3 regions of the Thiomicrospira sp. S5 genome follow, and region 2 is predicted to be linked to each of the others. Evidence: predicted binding sites of a transcription regulator. Region 2 holds the regulator's gene; each other region holds the start of a gene.
The links. The regulator PhoB, encoded in region 2, activates phosphate uptake and scavenging genes when phosphate is short. The targets are predictions, from matches to a motif close to GNNTGTCATAAAACTGTCANAT.
Positions count from the first base shown of each region.

Region 1: a site for PhoB is predicted at 2,895-2,916, ahead of pgm (phosphoglucomutase (alpha-D-glucose-1,6-bisphosphate-dependent)). Genes of this name have one in related genera too.
Region 3: a site for PhoB is predicted at 3,168-3,189, ahead of tkt (transketolase). Genes of this name have one in related genera too.

Region 1 is NZ_CP014470.1:416,677-423,532, reverse strand. It holds gene AYJ59_RS01955 (TonB-dependent receptor) at 79-2,283, opposite strand; gene AYJ59_RS01950 (hypothetical protein) at 2,347-2,688, opposite strand; gene pgm (phosphoglucomutase (alpha-D-glucose-1,6-bisphosphate-dependent)) at 2,999-4,642, shown strand; gene AYJ59_RS01940 (hypothetical protein) at 4,660-5,199, shown strand; gene AYJ59_RS01935 (hypothetical protein) at 5,219-5,752, opposite strand; gene AYJ59_RS01930 (protein adenylyltransferase SelO) at 5,784-6,856, opposite strand, start outside.
Region 2 is NZ_CP014470.1:2,261,887-2,268,742, reverse strand. It holds gene pstA (phosphate ABC transporter permease PstA) at 1-1,530, shown strand, start outside; gene pstB (phosphate ABC transporter ATP-binding protein PstB) at 1,583-2,401, shown strand; gene phoU (phosphate signaling complex protein PhoU) at 2,615-3,349, shown strand; gene phoB (phosphate regulon transcriptional regulator PhoB) at 3,362-4,054, shown strand; gene phoR (phosphate regulon sensor histidine kinase PhoR) at 4,070-5,353, shown strand; gene AYJ59_RS10485 (inorganic phosphate transporter) at 5,487-6,856, opposite strand, start outside.
Region 3 is NZ_CP014470.1:2,559,144-2,565,999, forward strand. It holds gene gap (type I glyceraldehyde-3-phosphate dehydrogenase) at 1-843, opposite strand, end outside; gene tkt (transketolase) at 914-2,902, opposite strand; gene AYJ59_RS11950 (rhodanese-like domain-containing protein) at 3,275-3,715, shown strand; gene AYJ59_RS11955 (efflux RND transporter permease subunit) at 3,739-6,856, opposite strand, start outside.

The sequences.
Region 1 (6,856 bases), 930 kb from region 2:
AAAAAACCGCCAGGCCTGGCGGTTTTTTTATATTGATTTGATACCCACCGCCGACTGGAGTCGACGACGGTTCAAACATCAAATTTTGAACGGCAAACGTGCATGCAACTGGAAGTTACGACCCATGCCCTGCGCATACCCTTTATAGGTATCGAGGAAGTCACGATACTGCACATCCATCAAGTTCTGCACGGTCAAATCCAGGTACAGGCGTTGCTTGCCGAATTTGAACCCGGTACCCGCTTCCAGATTCCATAACCAGTAATCTTTGGTGGACGCCGTCCCGAATGGCGTGCTGTCGAACTGGCTGAACGGCTCGTAAGGCCCGGCCGAATCCTTCTCGGCCACATACTTGGTGCCCAAGCCGACATACGGTTTCGCCAGATACTGACCGCTGCCGAAGGTGTACTGCGCGCCTAAGGTCGCATTGTTCGCCGGCATCAACGGCAGATCGCGATTGTTCTTGGTATCGCGCCCTTGCATGATTTCCGCGGTGGCCTGCCATTGCAGCTGCGGTGTCATACGGTAAGTCGCCGACCATTCGATCCCTTGAATCAACGCATTGGTTTGCGAATTAACCATCAGACGATATGGATAATTCAGGTTCTGCGTCGGTTGGCAATCGCCTTCGTGGTCGCAATACTCTTCGGTCTCGGTGTTTTCCAGCACGATGTAGTTATCCACCCAGTTGGAGTACACCGACAAGGTCGAGTGCAGGTTTTCCGACTGCCAGGTCGCCGCCAGCTCGGTGTTGATGGAGGTCTCGGCTTTCAAATCCGGGTTACCCAGTTGGTAGGCCTGCACCCCGCCGTGCGCGCCGGAGGCGTAGAGTTCAAAAATGGACGGCGCGCGGAAGCTGCGTCCCAGGTTACCGGTGAAGGTCCAGTTGGACGTATAGTGATAGGCCACGCCCAAAGCGCCGGACCAATCAGAGAAATCGCGCGAATTGTTCGAGCTGTTATACACCCCGGTTTCATCCCAGAAATGGGCGTTTTCCGAGCTTAACGGCGCTTTGACATGCTGACTGTCGTAGCGCGCACCCACTTCCACATCCCAAGGACCGAAGGATTGTTTTTCCACCACAAAGATGCCGGCGCCATCTTCGGTCGCACTCGGCGTCAAATGACCGGAACGCAAATCCTGGTCTTTGGTGTAACCGCTGACACCAAACTCACCTTGCCACCCGAAGAATTCCGGATGCTCCACCGCCAACTGGTAATCATCGCGGTGAACGACGATGTCGAGATATTCCTCGTCATCCTTGTAATCGTCCATGTCCTCGTAAGTCACTTCATGCATCGCCTGACGCTGGTTGCGGGTATGGGCGTATTTCGGTTTGATGACCCAATCCCCGGCGAAAAACTCGGCCTTCAATTGGGTTTCGGAGTTGGTCAGATTTTGCCCGGCGGACGGAATCAATTCATATTCACCCGGCGCCGCTTCCACGCCCAGATAGTTTTGTTTGGACTCCCAATAATTGTGGCGTAATTCCACTTCACCCCAATCACCACGGTAACCCGCGCCGATCACGGCCGACTCGCCTTCAAAGTTGGTGTAAGGCGTGGTACCTGTGACCAAGGGTTTGGTGCCCGGCGGATCGCCCGGGGCCACATCGCCCGCTTCCGGGCCGTCCGGCGTGACGAAATCGTTGCCGCGGCGTTTGGTCACGCCCCCGACCAAACCGAAGCCATTGGATGACAGTTTGGCCTTGGCGCCAATCATGGTTTCGTTATTATTGGAATTCACCTCCCCCATCAACTCACCGGACGCTTTGGTTTCACCCGGCCCGGCATAATCTATTTGTGGGCCGACCACATTCACCGCCGATTTCACCGCCTGGCTGGAATACTTCAAGCCTTGCGGGCCGCGAATCACTTCCAGACGTTCGGTCAAAGCCGGGTCCACATTCGGGTTATGGCGTGTGCCTTCCGCCTGATACTCCATGGTCATGCCATTGGACAACACCGGCAAACGCAAAGAAGTATCGCCGCGCACCACCGGCTTACCGGATTGCGGGCCAGTTTCCAGGGTATTCACGCCGGGCAAGCCGTCCAGCGCTTCACCGAGGGAAGCGGTGCCGTTGCGATCCATTTCCGTTTTGGAGGGTTGTAAGGTGGTGGACGTACTGATGTCCACCGGTTCCAACGGCGGATTCAATTGCGATTCCACGGAAATTTTCTGTAATTGGGTTGTTTGGGTCTGCTTGCTGTCTTCCGCCCAGGCCGCGTTCACCGACGCGCCACTGGCCAACAGAATGGCAGACACGAGTTTCTTGCGAAGCATGTCTTTCTCCTGAAAAGGATTTCTCTTACTGATTTTTAAGGGGAATTAAATAAAAAGAATCAATCAGGAGAAGGCCGGCGGGGCACGGCTGAAATAGACCGCCGCGAAGGTGGCGGCAAACGACAGGATGGAATCCGGGCGCCACACATCCCGATAAACGGGTGTCTGCGGCAACTCGAATGTCGGCGTGAAGGCACTGGCTTGGTGTTCCACACCGTCGAAGACATTACACACTTCGGTGTGTTCATGGAACGGATGAATCTCGGCGTGCAACAGAGCCGCCGTCTGCGCGAACAGCAACACGAACGCCAGCAACAGGTGTCGCCAGGACACCGTGTCAGCGCCAAAAGGCTGAAACCATCGCTTCGGCAGTGTGTTTGTCAGGGTTCGTTGATTCATCGTCAAAAATACGGGTTCGTTACAGGTTGTTGGAATATTCACTTAACTGTTCTGAAACAACCCGCGTCGGTTACTTCTTTACATTTTTGTCATTACATTGTGTTACATAATAACATTCTCTATTTTAGCGCCTCCTGACATGAAATCCAGAGATAAATAAAATTTATTTCAAAAAGTCACCCAAATGGCCAGGCCTGGTGGTTTTTCGGTTTGTTTGACAGCTTTATGAAAGGCGCGGATTCGGCATGATTTTTTCAAACCGCATGGCTATAATGAAACCAATCGTTGCACAAAATCACTTATAGAAGGATGCGCCATGTCTTTGTCACCCTACGCCGGAAAAGCTGCCCCACAATCCATTCTGGAAAACATTCCCAAACTGATGACCGACTACTACAACTTGATTCCCGATGCCAGCAATCCGGATCAAGCGGTCGCCTTCGGCACCTCCGGCCACCGTGGCAGCGCCAGCAAAACCGCCTTCAATGAAAACCACATCGCCGCCATTTCGCAAGCGATCGTCGAATACCGCGACGCGCAAGGCATCACCGGCCCGATCTACATCGGCATGGACAGCCACGCCCTGTCGGAAGCCGCCCACGCCACCGCCATCGAGGTCTTTGCCGGCAACAGTCTGGACGTCATCATTCAAGGCAAAGGCCGTTACACGCCGACGCCGGTCATTTCGCACGCCATTCTCACCTACAACGAAAACCGCACTGATGATTTGGCCGACGGCGTCATCATCACACCATCGCACAATCCACCGGAAGACGGCGGATTCAAATACAACCCGCCAAACGGCGGCCCGGCCGATACCGATGCCACTTCCGTGATTCAAGACCGCGCCAATGAAATCCTGATGTCCGACATGCAAGCCATCAATCGTATGCCACTGGCCGAGGCGATGGCTTCCGAATTCGTCAAGGCCGAAGACCTCATCATGCCGTATGTCAAAGACCTCGACAAAATCGTCGATATGAAAGCCATCAAAGACGCCGGACTCAAGCTCGGCATTGACCCGCTCGGCGGCGCAGCGGTGGATTACTGGCAACCGATCGCCGACCATTACGGCCTGAATCTGGAAATCGTCAACAAACACGTCGACCCGACCTTCTCTTTCATGACGGTGGATAAGGACGGCAAAATCCGCATGGACTGCTCCTCGCCTTACGCCATGGCCAGCCTGATTGCCCTGAAAGACGACTACGACATCGCCTTCGGCAACGACACCGATACCGACCGCCACGGCATCGTCACTCCGTCGGTCGGTTTAATGAACCCGAACCACTATCTCGCCGTCGCCATTCAATACCTGCTGACCCACCGTCCGAACTGGTCGGCGGACGTTAAAATCGGTAAAACGCTGGTGTCCAGTTCCATGATTGACCGCGTCGTCGCCTCCTTGGGCAAAACTCTGGCGGAAGTGCCGGTCGGTTTCAAATGGTTTGTGGACGGATTGGTGTCCGGCGACTATGCCTTTGGTGGCGAAGAATCCGCCGGGGCGTCTTTCTTGAAAATGGATGGCACCGTCTGGAGCACCGACAAGGACGGCATTATCATGAATTTATTGGCCGCGGAAATCACTGCCGTCACCGGCAAAGACCCGGGGAAACTGTATCAGGCACTGACCGAACAATTCGGCAATCCGGTGTACAGCCGCATCGACGCACCGGCCAACCGTGAACAGAAAGCGATTTTGAAAAACCTGTCACCGGACATGGTCAAAGCCGACACTTTGGCGGGCGAGCCTATTCTGGACAAACTCACCCACGCTCCGGGCAACGGCGCGGCCATCGGCGGCCTGAAAATCACCACCGAAAACGGCTGGTTCGCCGCCCGCCCATCCGGCACCGAGGACATCTATAAAATCTACGCCGAAAGCTTTAAAGGCCAAGCGCATTTGGATGAAATCCTAAAAGAAGCGCAAGCGATTGTGAGTGATGCGTTGAATGGTTAATTTCTGGAGAGCCAACCATGGATTACTTTGAGGGCATTCTCAAAACACTACTGGAGCACAAAGGCAACTGGGTTAGGCAATCTTTTAAAGTCAATTTAACCAAACAAGAAAAGCGTGACATTGGCAAACATTCAATACCTAGGCCGGAAATAGACTTGCTGGCTTTTAATGTCACCCAGAATACAATTTTGGCACTGGAAGCAAAGTCTTTCTTAGACTCCTCCGGTGTCAAATACGCCGACCTTTGCCAAAACCACGAAATTCCCGAAGGAAAATACAAGTTATTCACCTGCCAAAACTATAGAGAAATCGTTTTAGCCAAATTAAAAGAAGACCTGATTTCAATGAATATGGCCAACCGTGAAACGTCAATCACCCTTGGTCTCGCAGCCGGTAAAGTGTATCAGTCAAAGTCTTTGGACATAGAAACCTTGTTCCATAATCAAGGCTGGTTTTTTTGGTCACCCGAAAAAATAAAAAATGAAATCTCGAACTTGGCATCAAAAGGTTACGAAAATGAGCCTGCCATCATCACGGCTAAAATATTGATGCGCTAGTTCAAGCGTTTGTTTCTAACTATTTTGCAAGCAACACACTGAATTGTTGATGCACTTCGTCTCGATGGTGAATACCTTTCACCTCAAGCGCTTCACCACTATCAAAGTTCAAATGCAGATCATGTTCCACGCGATTGGTTTTGTGTTTACGCGCGCTTCTGGGCTCAACTTTCCAATCGGCGATATCCGCTCGTTGAAAGCGGTGAATTTCCAGAGGAAACAGTAACACCATCTTGTCGTTGTCGGCGTCCACAATCAGTTTTCGGCCCAAGCCTAAGTCCACTTCGTTCGCGGGTTGAAACGCTTCGGTTTCCAACAAACGTTGGTAGGTTTGTGCCACTTCGGTTTTCAGCGCCTGGTGTTGTTTAAAGCCATACCGCAATAACAGCAGCCCCGGCAACACCCACAGCCCCCAGATGGGTAAGGTGTGGATAAAACCGTTTGAAAGCTGGCTAATCGCCAACACCAAGCCGGATGCGACAATCAACGCCACCACCCACATCCATAATTTAAAGCGCGCTAAGTGGCGCGGCGTAAATGTTTGATAAGCCATCCTTATATTTCCTGTTTTATTGCCTGTTTTATCAAGAAGAGCAACTGAGTTGCAACCCTTTTTGTTCCGGACTTGGCGGTTTCTGAAATTCCGCCAGGCCTGGGTGTTCTTCGAAAGGTGAATGCAGTGCTTCCACCCACTGTTCTAATGGTTGATAGTCACCGTTTTCGGCGGCTTCGATAATGCCCTGAGCAATGTAATTCCGCAAGACGATGGCCGGATTGGCGGCCAAAATCCGTTGCTGACGTTCCGACTCGGAAACGCCTTCTTGCTGCAAGCGGGCATCGTAACACTGGAACCAATCGACAAAGGCACCGGGTTGGTTCAACAACGCCATCAATTCACCTTCATCCGGTTGGTTCCATTTCGCCAAGCGGCGGAAAAACAAACTGAAATCCACCCGATGCTGATCCATCAACACCAATAAATCACCAATCAGGTTTTTATCGTCCGGCTGTACGGTATGCAATCCGATTTTACGGTTCATCTCGTCAATGTACTGGCGATTATAGGTTTCCACAAAGGCTTCCAAGGCTTCGTTTTGCGCGGCTTCGTCCAGCACTTTATCGAAGGCGTGTGCCAGCAGTTGGCAATTGGTGACGCCGATTTTCGGTTGCTGGTTATAAGCGTAGCGCCCTTCATAATCCGAATGATTGCAGATGTACTCGATTTGAAAATCGTCGAAAAAGGCATAAGGCCCGAAGTCGAAGGTTTCGCCGAGGATGGACATATTGTCGGAATTCATCACCCCGTGATTGAAGCCCACCGCTTGCCATTTCGCCATCAGCACCGCGGTGCGCTCGCACACGGTTTTCAACAAGGCGGCACTGCGCTGCGGTTCTGCCAGCGATTGCAGTTCCGGGTAATGATGTTCCACCACAAAATTGGTCAGGAATTCAAAGGTGGCCGGGCCTTTGGAGGCGGCCCACTGAAAATGCCCGAAACGGATGTGGCTGGGCGTGACACGCATCAGGCTAGCGCGCGTTTCGAAGGTTTCACGCTGCACTTGTTCGTCGCTGGTGGCGATGGATAAGGCCCGCGTTGTGGGCACGCCCAGCCCGTACAAGGCTTCGGACGCCAAGTATTCGCGAATCACCGAACGCA
Region 2 (6,856 bases):
CATTTCTGGCCGCATTCGGTGTATGAATACGAAGTGAAAACCGATAACGGCAAACTGGAGCAAGTGGTCGGTGAATTGCATGAAGTCAAAAGCAAGGAATTCAAAGACCCGAAAGCCGAAGACGGCATTGTCCGCATTCCGCAGTACCTATTGAAAGTCGGTAACCGTGACGTTTACGGCATTGATTTCCGCTGGATTAATTCGGCGAACATCATCGGTCGCCAGGACATTCTCGATGACGGCGTCACGGTGGTGGAGCGTTACGAATGGGGGAATGTCTACGGCCATTTGGAGTACATTAAGCAGGACGGCAAAATCGTCGCACGTGGCGATAATGTGTTGCCGATGATGCAGCAGCTGGTGGACAGTGGTCTGGATCTACACAACCAAATCCGATACATCGAAAAAGTCATTATCGGTGGTATTAACTATAAATTAGAGCAACTGCGTTTGAATGAAAAGCGGCTTGAGACCGACGGTGAATACACCGCCGAGAAACAAGCCGAATTCGAGGCCGAGCGCACCACGCTGAAACAAGAATTCAGCGATCAGCAAGACACGTTGAAGGTGTTGTATCGCCAGTCCAATAATCTGGGTGAAGTCACGTTGCAAATTGCGGGAAATAAATTCATTCATGTCCCGTTGAAATCCATTGTACGTTTCTGGCAGCCAAACAACATGACGTTTGGCGAGCAGGTTGGTTTCTTCTTCACGTCCATCGGACACTTCTTGATTGACGATCCGCGTGAAGCGAACACCGAAGGCGGGGTTTTCCCAGCCATCGTCGGGACGGTAACGATGGTGATCCTGATGGCGATTTTCGTGACGCCGATGGGGGTGATTGCCGCCGTCTATATGAGCGAATACGCTAAAGACGGCATTTTGTTGCGGACGGTACGAATTTCCATCAACAACCTGGCGGGGGTGCCGTCCATCGTGTTCGGTATCTTCGGTCTCGGGTTCTTTGTTTACATCATCGGGGGCAGTATCGACGAACTCTTCTACAGTTACGCCTTGCCGAGTCCGACCTTCGGGACGCCGGCGTTGCTGTGGGCTTCCTTGACGATGGCCCTGTTGACCTTGCCGGTGGTGATCGTTTCGACTCAGGAAGGCTTGTCCCGTATTCCGCGTGCCTTGCGTGAGGGCGGTCTGGCGCTGGGCGCGACCAAGTCCGAAACCATTATGAAAATTGTCCTGCCGATGTCGATGCCGGCGATTATGACCGGTCTGATTCTGGCCGTGGCGCGCGCCGCCGGGGAAGTGGCGCCGTTGATGTTGGTCGGTGTGGTGAAATTGGCGCCGGAACTGCCAATCGATTTGAACGCACCGTTTATTCACTTGGACCGTAAGTTCATGCACCTTGGTTTCCATATCTACGACGTCGGTTTCCAAAGCCCGAACGTTGAAGCGTCTCAGCCGTTGGTCTATGCCACCTCTTTGTTGTTGGTGTTGATTATCATCGGTTTGAACCTCGGAGCGATCACGATCCGTAATAAGCTGAGAGAGAAGTACAAGGCTCTGGATAATTAATGACCAGGCCTGGTGGATTATTGCAATAGAATTTTAGAATAGGAATGTTGTTATGACTGAACAGAATATGAATATTTCGATTGATCGTGATCATCGTGGTATGCACTTGGACAACGAAAAAATGGCGATTGAGGTCAAGGATTGGAACCTGTTTTACGGTTCCAAACAAGCCTTGCAGAACATCAATATGAAACTGCCGCAAAACCGTGTGACGGCGTTTATCGGGCCGTCGGGTTGCGGGAAGTCCACCTTGTTGCGCTGCTTCAACCGCATGAACGATTTGATTGACATCGTGCGCGTGGAAGGGGAGATGCTTTTGCACGGGGACGACATGTACAGTAAGCACATGGATGTGGCGGCGCTGCGTCGTCGTGTGGGCATGGTGTTCCAAAAGCCGAACCCTTTCCCGAAATCGATTTATGAAAACGTCTGTTACGGTTTGCGTCTGCAAGGCATCAGCGATAAGAACGTGCTGGATGAAACGGTGGAATGGGCCTTGAAAGGCGCCGGACTTTGGGAAGAAGTCAAAGACCGTTTGGACGAGAATGCTTTGGGCATGTCGGGTGGTCAGCAACAGCGTTTGTGTATCGCGCGTGCCATCGCCATCAAGCCGGAAGTTTTGTTGTTGGACGAACCGACATCGGCACTGGATCCGATTTCCACTTTGGCCATCGAAGAATTGATTTTCGAGCTGAAAAAGGACTTCACGATTTTGATCGTCACGCACAACATGCAGCAGGCAGCTCGTGTGTCCGATTACACCGCATTCATGTACATGGGAGACTTGATCGAATACACCGATACCGACTCTCTGTTCACGAATCCGCAAGTCAAACGTACCGAAGATTACATTTCCGGTCGTTACGGTTAAGTTGAGAGCTTTACACGAGATGGGTACACGGCTAAAAATAGCTAAAATCTTCCTGAATGTCGTTGAAAAACTCGTTAATAGCTAGCTATTAACTTCGTTTTCCGCCTGATTCAGAAAAATTTTATCTCATTTTTTCCTCGCGTCCCACTCGTGCAAAGCTCTCAATGTTGAGTATTGAGTTATAGTTATAAGAACAGTCAGGAGAGTCATCACATGGAAAAACAAGAATTCAGCTCACACATTTCGGAAATGCTGAACCGTAATCTGGAAGATTTGTTCAACCACATTCTGGAAATGGGCGGCATGGTCGAGCGCCAGTTTGAAACGGCGTTGGTCGCTTTGGGCAGTGGCGATACCGAAAAAGCGGTGGAAATCATCGCCTTCGACAAAGCAATTAATAAAGCGGAAATGGAAATCGACCGTTTGTGCGCGAAAGTATTGGCGCGCCAACAACCGACGGCTTCCGATTTGCGTTTGATCATTGCCGCGATTCGCATCGCCATCGATCTGGAGCGTATGGGCGACGAAATCGTCAAGATCGCGAAAATGGTCATCGTGTTCGGAAAAGAGCACCAAGTGAAGTGCGCTGAATTGCCGGGCTACGTTGAATTGATGGACATTTCCACGCGCTCCAACGCCATGCTGAAAACTGCGCTGGATTCTTTTGCTCGCGTTTCCACCGAAGGGGCTGGTAAAATCATTCAGGAAGAAGAATTGATCGACGACATTTTCGCCGATGCCATGGCGGATTTGAAAACCTCTCTGAAAGAGATGCCGGATCAAGTAGAATGTCTGATGGAAATGATCATCGCATTGCGCGCTTCCGAGCGTGTATCGGATCATGCCAGAAACATTGTGGAAAGCATCATCTACCTGGTTCAAGGGATGGATATGCGTAACCTAGACAGCGAACGCTTAAACGAGTTCTTGAGCGAGCTGGAATCTTAACGGGAAAGATTTATGACAGAGCAATGCATTTTAGTGGTCGAAGATGAAGCCGCCATTCGCGATATGTTGAATTTCACGTTAACAGCGGCGAATTATAAGGTCATCGAAGCCCCGAATGCAGAGCAAGGCTGGAAACTGTTGTTGGAACACCAGCCGGACTGCGTGTTATTGGATTGGATGTTGCCGGGCGTGTCGGGTGTTTCGCTGGCTCAGCGTATTCGTCAGAACGACCAGACCGCCGGCATTCCGATTATCATGCTGACGGCCCGTGGTGAGGAAAACGACCAGGTGCAGGGTTTTGATGCGGGTGCCGACGATTACGTCGTCAAACCCTTTTCGCCGCGAGCCTTGGTGGCACGGGTCAAGGCCTTGCTGCGACGTCAATCCCCCGAAAAGAATGCGCTGGACGTGGTGCGTTCCGGCGATTTGAAGCTGGATTTATCCAGTTACCGTTTTACAGTCAATGACCAAGAAGTTAAACTTGGGCCAACAGAGTTCAAGTTGATGCATTTCTTCATGACGCATTCCAACCGTGTTTATACCCGTGTCCAGTTGCTGGACCAGGTGTGGGGGGAGAATGTCGTGGTCGAAGAGAGAACCGTCGATGTTCACATTCGGCGTCTCAGAAAACTATTGGAGCCCGTCGGGGCAGCCGATACGATTCAAACCGTAAGAGGTGCTGGCTATCGTTTCTCTGTTGAATAAGAGGAAAACGATTCAGTGTCAAAAGGAATTACGCGGGAACTCACCTGGGTCATCACCAGTGTGTGGCTCGCCCTGTTCATCGCATGGATGACCGATTGGTGGATGGCCACCTTTTTCGGTTATTTGCTGTTCTATATCGCCCGTCAATTGTACAGTATCTATCGCTTCGAACTTTGGATGAAGGGCACGCCTAATGTGTCTTATCCACCTGGCTCCGGTCTGTGGGGCGAGTTAGGGTATCTGGTCTCACGCAAACAGCGTTCGCTGGAAAAGCACGCCGACTTACAGTTTTACAAATCCGAGCAATTCCTGGCCGCGTCCATGACGATTCCGGACGCCATTATCTCGCTGAATGAATCCAATCAAATTGAATGGTTTAACAATTCCGCCAAAAAGCTGTTCAAGCTGAAACACAGTGATACCCATCGTAAAATCGAAAATCTGCTGCGGCACCCGGATTTCATTCAGTACCTCAAGTCGGGGCGTTATGAAAAATCGGTGATTTTATCTTCACTCAACGGGATTCCTCGGGTGTTCAATCTGAAATTATTCCCGTATTTTCAGGAACATAAGCTGCTGATCGTCAAGGACATTCACGAGCTTTACAATCTGGCGCAAATCCGCCGTGATTTCATTGCCAATGCGTCACATGAACTGCGTACGCCGCTGACCGTATTGAACGGTTACATCGAAGTGATGATGGACGGCCAAGAACCGGATTCCATGTGGGTGAAGCCGTTGGAACAGATGCACAACCAATCCGAACGGATGCAGTCCATCATCAACGATTTGCTGACGCTTTCGGCCATGGAATCGGAAACGCTGGTCGGTAAGGAGAAAACCGTTCCGATTGCTCCCATCCTCAAAAAAATGGAACAGGACGCCACTCAGATGAGCCAAGGAAAACACAGTTTTAGGTTTGAGTTGGACGAGAGTCTGGCGTTGAAAGGTTACGAAGAACCGCTGAAGAGTGTGTTGATGAACCTGATTTCCAACGCCATCCGTTATACGCCGGAAGGCGGGCAAATCACCGTGCGCTGGTACGAAGACGCAAAAGGGCCGCACTTTCAGGTGGACGACACCGGCATCGGGATTTCGCAGGAACACATCAGTCGCCTGACCGAACGTTTTTATCGTGTCGATACGGCACGTTCACGCGACACCGGTGGCACCGGTTTGGGGTTGGCCATCGTCAAGCACATCCTGGAACGTCATGATGCCAAGTTGGTGATTAAAAGTCAGTTGGGTAAAGGGTCAAGCTTCCGGTGCGATTTTCCGCGCAGCAAGTCCGTGCATTAACGACGGATGTCATCAGGGTTGCGATGGCTCTGGATAGTAGGGAATGACCAGGCCTGGCGGAAATGAAAATAGCCAGGCCTGGTTAAAATGAATGATGTCTTGACGAATCGGAAGACCGATTACAGCCATTGGGTTATGGCAGCATCATACCGCGGATCGTGAAGTAAATCATCGCCGCCAGAATGCCGGAAACCGGGACGGTGATGACCCACGCGGCGACGATTTTCAAGAAGGCCGAACGTTTGACCAGCTCTTTCTGATACACCTTATTCAAGGATTTACGTTCTTTCTTGGTCAATTCCACTTCCGCTTTATGCTGCTTCAGTTCCGCCAGCATGATTTTCTTCTCCTGAATGCTGGCTTTTCCGAAACGCTCGATGTATTGCTCGATTTCCGCCTGATTGGCGCCTTCGTGGTGGTCACGAATCTGCTGCAGGGTTTTGGCGTAGTTGCGCTTCAGGTATTCACGCAGGAAGCCGACACCGAAAATCCCGCCCACGGCAATGTGAGTGGAACTGACCGGCAAGCCCAGCTGAGACGCGATGATGACGGTAATAGCCGCGGCCATCGCAATCGAGAAGGCGCGCATTTGATCCAGCTCGGTGATTTCGGAACCGACGGTTTTAATCAGTTTCGGCCCGAACAACAGTAGCCCTAAACTGATGCCGATGGCACCAATCAACATGACCCACAATGGAATTTCAGCTTTGGTGGAGACCTGATGGCTCTGCACCGCATCGTTAATGGCAGCCAAAGGCCCGACGGCGTTGGCGACGTCATTGGCACCGTGTGCGAAGCTCAATAGCGCGGCGGCGAAAATCAACGGAATGGTGAAAAGGGCGTTGACACTGGCTTTGCTGCTTTTCAAGCCATTGGCTTGGCGGGCAATCATTGGGCGGACGCTTAAGTACACCATGAAGGCGATGGCGAGACCGACCAGTGACGCGGTTAAAAAGTCCGCGTGCCAGATTTTTTTCAGGCCTTTCAGAATCAAATAGGTCGAGAAAGCCCAGGCCATGACGGAAATCAGAATCGGTACCGTCCTTTTTGCCGCGGCGAGCATGTCGTCCTGATAGGTGATGCTGCGTTTGATCCAGAGAAGGAACATGGCCGCGATCAATCCCCCGATGACCGGGGAGATAATCCAGCTGGCGGCAATGGCGCCCATTTTGTCCCAGTTGGCGATTTCCCAACCGGTGGCGGCGATGCCGGCGCCGAGAACGCCGCCCACGATGGAGTGGGTGGTGGACACCGGCGCACCCATGGCCGTGGCCAGGTTCAGCCAAATCGCTCCGGACAGGAGGGCGGCGATCATCAGCCAGACAAAGGTGTCGCCGTTCTCGATCAGAGCGGGGTCGATAATGCCTTTTTTAATAGTGCTGATGACGTCGCCACCGGCAATCAAGGCCCCGGCGGATTCGAAGACGGCGGCGATGATGATGGCGCCGGTCAAGGTTAAGGCTTTCGAGCCGACGGCGGGGCCAACGTTGTTGGCCACGTCAT
Region 3 (6,856 bases), 300 kb from region 2:
AACATTCGCTTCTTCGGTGTAACCCAGAACGCCTGCCAACTCACCTTCAGACGCTTTTTTCATCGCCGCACAGATGTCGTCGTAAGACGCTTCTTTTTCCAACTCAACCGTCAAGTCAACAACGGAAACGTCAGATGTCGGTACACGGAAAGCCATACCCGTCAACTTGCCGTTCAACGCCGGCAATACTTTACCAACCGCTTTCGCCGCACCGGTTGAAGATGGGATGATGTTCTCAAGGATACCGCGACCACCGCGCCAGTCTTTCATGGAAGGACCGTCAACGGTTTTCTGAGTGGCGGTCGCCGCGTGAACAGTCGACATCAAACCACGTTTGATACCGAAGTTGTCGTTCAATACTTTTGCAACCGGCGCCAAACCGTTTGTGGTACAAGAAGCGGCAGAAACAATCGCTTGACCCGCGTATTCGTTGTGGTTAACACCGTAAACGAACATTGGCGTGTGATCTTTAGAAGGCGCAGACTGAACCACTTTCTTCGCACCGGCGTCGATGTGCGCTTGACACGTTTCTTCGGTCAGGAAGAAACCAGTACATTCGATGACCAGGTCGGCACCCACTTCGTCCCACTTAAGGTCAGCCGGGTTACGTTCAGCGGTGATGCGGATGGTTTTACCGTTCACAACCAAGTTACCGTCTTTCACTTCGACGTCACCGTCGAAACGACCGTGTACGGAATCGTACTTCAGCATGTATGCCAAATATTCAGGGTCCAACAAATCGTTGATGGCAACTACTTCAATGTTTTTGAAGTCTTTTGCAGCCGCACGAAACGCCATACGACCGATACGGCCAAAACCGTTAATACCAACTTTAACTGTCATTCTTATTTACTCCTAAAATACGCCAGACCCAACCGGTAAACCGGCCAGGCCTGGTAAAAAATGAAATGGGTTATTTACCAAGTACCTTGTTCGCCGTCGCCACCACGTTCTCAACAGTGAAGCCGAACTCTTTGAACAATTCACCGGCTGGTGCAGACTCACCGAAGGACTTCATGCAAACGCAATCACCGTCCAAGCCAACATACTTGTACCAAGACTCGGCCACACCGGCTTCGATCGCAACACGCTTAACGCCTGGGATCAACACGGAATCACGGTAGGCTTGATCCTGCTCGTCAAAGGCATCGGTAGACGGCATGGAAACCACACGGACTTTCGCGTCCATCGCTTCAGCGGACTCAACCGCCAAACCAACTTCAGAACCGGTCGCGATGAAGATGATGTCCGGCGTACCGTCACAATCTTTCAGGATGTAACCACCCTTCTCGATGTTCTTCACTTGCTCGGCCGTACGTTCCATCGGCGTCAAGTTTTGACGAGAGAAGACCAAAGCTGTCGGCGCGTCACCGCGCATAACCGCCAGTTTCCACGCAACCGCAGACTCAACCGCGTCGCACGCACGCCAAGTTTGGAAGTTTGGAATCACACGCATGGTCGCCATTTGCTCGACCGGTTGGTGTGTCGGACCATCTTCACCCAAACCGATGGAATCGTGCGTGAAGACATAAATCGTACCGATTTTCATCAAGGCGGACATACGCAAAGCATTACGCATGAATTCCATGAACATGAAGAAAGTACCGCCGTAGACTTTGAAGCCGCCGTGCAGAACCATCCCGTTCATCATGTGTGCCATACCGAATTCACGCACACCCCAAGACAGGTAGTTACCGTTTGGATTCGCATGATTCACTTTCACCGTACCGGACCAGTTGGTCAGGTTAGACCCGGTCAAGTCAGCCGACCCGCCGAACATTTCCGGCAACAATGGCCCCATGGCTTCGATTGCGTTTTGAGACGCTTTACGAGAGGCGATATTTGGCATTTCGTCTTGTGTTTTTGCGATGAACTTATCCATTTCCATTTCAAAGTTCGCCGGCAATTCACCCGCCATACGACGTTCGAATTCCGCCGCCAACTCTGGGTATTCAGCGCGGTAAGCTTCAAACTTAGCGTTCCACTCGGCTTCGTCTTTCGCACCTTGCTCTTTATGATCCCAACCTTCGTAAACTTCTTCCGGAATCACAAACGGCTCGTATTCCCAGCCCAGGTTTTCACGCGTCAATTTGATTTCTTCGTCACCCAATGGAGCGCCGTGACAATCGTGGGTACCGCACAGGTTCGGAGAACCGAAACCGATTGTCGTACGTGTACAAATCAAAGAAGGCTTGTCGTTAACGGACTTGGCTTCACGGATCGCTTTATCAATCGCGTCGGCATCATGACCGTCAACGTCGCGAATGACGTGCCAGTCATACGATTCGAAACGTCCGGCAACGTCACGTTCCATCCAGTCGGAGATGTGACCGTCGATGGAAATATCGTTGTCATCCCAGAAAGCAACCAGCTTACCGAGACCCAAAGTCCCAGCCATAGCCGCTGATTCATGAGACAGGCCTTCCATCAAACAACCGTCACCCATGAAGACATACGTGTAGTGGTTAACGATGTCGTGGTTTTGTTTGTTGAATTGCGCCGCCAAAGTACGCTCGGCAATCGCCATACCAACCGCGTTGGTGATCCCTTGCCCCAACGGCCCGGTCGTGGTTTCGATACCGTCGGCATAACCGTATTCCGGGTGACCTGCGGTTTTCGCATGCAATTGACGGAACTGCTTGATGTCTTCCATTCCTAGGTCGAACCCAGTCAAATGCAACAACGAATAAATCAGCATGGAGCCGTGACCGTTCGACAAAACAAAACGATCGCGATCGGCCCAGTTTGCATTAGTCGGGTTGAATTTCATGTGGTCATTCCACAGGACTTCGGCGATATCAGCCATCCCCATCGGCGCGCCTGGGTGACCAGACTTGGCTTTTTGGACGGCATCCATGCTCAACACACGGATCGCATTGGCTAGTTCTCTACGAGTTGACATTGGCAACTTCCCTCAAGTTATAAAAATTCGGTGTCTTATCCACTTTAATTTTTTGGCCTTTTTGACCCATTTTGAAAGCGACAAGTGCAAAATTGGACGAACATTTTCTCTCAAAATGACAAAATCATCAAGTTTTCTTATCTTTCTATCGTGAAATAACCACTGGGAAAAATTGGATTTTTTCGCGATTATCCTGATGAAAATCAAATCGAAAACAGCGGTTCAAGCCGCTCGGGGTATATGATGCTTTTCATTTTCACGCATTATTTGAAGGTTTTATGAAAGGCAACGGCAGGATGAAATAAATTCCTCAAAATCTATGCTAGAATCGGAATGGCTTGACGTTTTCCCTTTCCAGACAAGGAGTTCGCTATGCCACTTAGACTGAAAGACCTCGTAAAAACGGCCAAAGCCAATATTGATGAAATCACTTGCGACCAGGTTGAAGACTACCAGGCGCAAGGTTACAAAACCCTCGATGTCCGCGAAGCGGCGGAATACCTCGACGGCACCATCCCCATGTCACTTCATATCCCCAGAGGCATTCTGGAACCCAAATGCGACATGTGCTTTGAAGGGCACGAATCCGAACTGTCGGATCTGAACCAGCCTTGGATCATTTTCTGCCAGGCCGGTGGACGCGGCGCACTGGCCGCTTACACCATGAAGCAGATGGGCTATACGAATGTGATTAATCTCGCCGGCGGGTTCAATGCCTGGAAAGCCTTCGGCGGCCCGATTGAAACCCCGCCGATCGAAGACGGCCTGATCCGTTGCGACCACCCTTGGAACCCTGGGTTCCAAGGCGAGTAACCCTGACCTTAGAATAAGATTATTTAGGCCGCTTCAGCGGCCTGCTTCCTGGCCTGTAACCGGTCGTGGAAATTTTCATACAGCGACAAGGTCGCCGGAATCACCAACAGAATCAATAAGGTCGAGAACATCAACCCGAAGGCAATGGACGCTGCCATCGGAATCAGGAATTGCGCCTGCAAGGAGGTTTCAAACAGCAACGGCGTCAAACCGGCAATGGTGGTCAAAGAGGTTAAGAATACCGCGCGCACCCGTTGCACCACCGCTTCCTCCAACGCCTGATTAATCGCCATCCCCTCTTCACGAAGCCGTTTGTAGAAACTCACCAAGATAATAGAATCGTTGACCACGATGCCGGACAAACCGAAGAAACCGAACAACGACAGAATTGTCATATCGATGCCCAGCACCCAATGCCCCATAATCGCCCCGATCAAGCCGAACGGAATCGCCATCATCACCACCAACGGCCAGCCATAGGACGCAAACACCCAGGCCAGCACAATGTAAATGGTCGCCAAGCCGATCAGCAGCCCGATTTTCATATCGCCGATGGTTTCCGCCTGATTGGCGCTCTGACCTTCCAGTGAATAACTCAATCCGTATTGCGCCACCAACGCCTTCAAGGTCGTTTCCTGAAGCTGGGCTAAAATACGATTGGCGTTATTGACGCTCTTATCCACTTCCGCCTTGACGGTAATGGTCAAACGGCCGTCCACATGACGCACGGCATCAAAGCCTTGCTGGTTTTTCCATTTCGCCACCGAACTCAGCGGCACACTTTGCCCGTCCGGCGTCATCACCTGCATGCTGCCGAGCGTGGCCAGTTTGGCCTGTTCGTCGCGCGGATACTGCACCCGCACCTCCACTTCATCTTCGCCATCGGTGAAAATTTGCGCCAACCGCCCGGAAAACGCATCCGCAAGTTGCTGCCCAAGCGAGGCATAGGTAAAGCCCAACGCCTGACCTTGCGGCGTCAATTCATACACCAGCTGATCCCGCCCGTACGGCAAATCGTCCTTCACCCCCGATACACCGGGAATTTGCGACAACACCTGCTGTAAATCCAGAGACGCCTGTTTCAACACGCCCGGCTCCGCGCCCCACAAACGAATATCGATGTCGCTGCCAGGCGGTCCGTTACGTGGCGCTTCAATCGACAAAACGTCCAGGCCTGGGACTTTTCCGGCTTTTTCATGCCACATCTGGATGAACTCGGCATTTCGGGTTTCACGTTGGTCGGATTCCACCAGCTCGATATTAATGCCCCCGAAGTTGGCTCCAGTCTCGCCGTTATTGGTTTCGTTATGATGCACCACCGCCGTTTTGACAATGCCCGGCTCCAAGGTTTTTTCGGTTTCCAGCAAGGCTTGATAAAGCTGATCAACGTAACGCGTCGTCACTTCCGGCGGCGTGCCCGCGACAAAACGCACATCCGCCAGCAAACGGGTCGATTCCGGCGACGGGAAAAACACAAAGGCAATTCGCCCTCCGGCCAAAAGACCGATGGCAAAAATCATCAACGCCAATGTCGACGCCAAGGTAATGGCACGGTGCGACAATACCCAACGCGTCAAACGACGGAACTGCACTTCCCGGAAATGATCGATGGCGTTGTCCAGCCGATAACGAACCGACCCTTCTTCCGGCGGTTTGATGTTTTTGAATGCATGGCGCAAATGCCCCGGCAACACCGCGAAACTCTCCAGCAAAGACGCCATAATCACCGCGATAATGACCAGCGGAATCGCAAACAGAATGTTCCCGATTTCCGCCCCGATCAACATCAAAGGCACAAACGCCGCCACCGTGGTGATGGACGACGCCGTCACCGGCGCCAGCATCCGATGCGCGCCGCCTTCAGCCGCTTCCAGCGCCGGCTCGCCCATTTCATAATGGGCCAGCGCGTCTTCACCGACCACAATGGCATCATCGACAATAATCCCCAAGGCCATAATCAACGCGAACAGACTGATCATGTTGATGCTGCCGCCCAGCAGATACATGATCATCAGCGTCGCCATAAAGGAAATCGGAATCCCGACCGCCACCCAGAAGGCGACCCGGCCGTTCATAAACAAATACAGAATCAGGATTACCAGAATCAAACCGCCCACACCGTTGTTCAACAACAGCATGATCCGCTCGTTCACCAGCGCCCATATTTCATCGTAAACTTTCAACTGAATGCCGCTCGGCAAGGTCGGCTCGGTTTTCGCCAGCCAGTCCTGCATGATTTTCGATGATTTCAGCGTATCGCCGGATTCGGCGCGTTGCAGTTTCATCTCAATCGCCGGATGCCCCTCCACCATAATGATGGACGCATTCTTTTTCGGACGGCGCTCGATATTGGCGATGTCGCCCAACAGCACATTCTGGGTATCGGACACCACCAACGGCAACCGTTCGAAGTCCACTTCATTGCGTCCCTGTTTGATGGCCCGCAAATCGCGCACACTGTCGTCGTCCCCCACCGAACCGGCCGGAAAATCGCGACTCATGCCCGCCAACTGATTCGACACATCCTGCAACGTCAGACCGTAATTCTCCAACGCCTGTTGCGGCACTTCCACCGCCATTTCCTCTTCCGGCATGCCGACGTAATCGACCTTATCAATGCCTTGATCCAGCAACTGACGCTCAAACTGCCGTGCCAAGTGACGCAATTCTTTCAAATCGCCGTTATCGCTGATCAACAACAAACGCGCCACCATTTCATAACGAATCACCCGACTAATCATCGGGGTTTCGGAGTCCTGCGGCAGATTACGCAATTCATCGATCTTCTGCTTCACCTGATCGACCGCCTCGATCATATTGGTGCCTTCCTTGAACTTCAACGTAATCGACGAAATCCCCAGCGCCGAGGTGGACGTCATTTCATCCAAGTTGTCGATATTGCGAATGACGCGCTCGATCGGGTCGGTAATGGAAGTTTCCACATCCTCGGCATTCGCGCCCGGCCAAACCACCTTGACCGTGGCATAATCGAGTTCGAAATTCGGGAAAAATTGCACATTGAGCTTCATCAGTGCCACCAAGCCCAACAGAATCATGACCATCATCATCAGATTGGGGGCCACTTTATGGCGGGCGAAAAGCCCGATGAAACCATGAGATTTAAACGACGTTTTTTCGGGA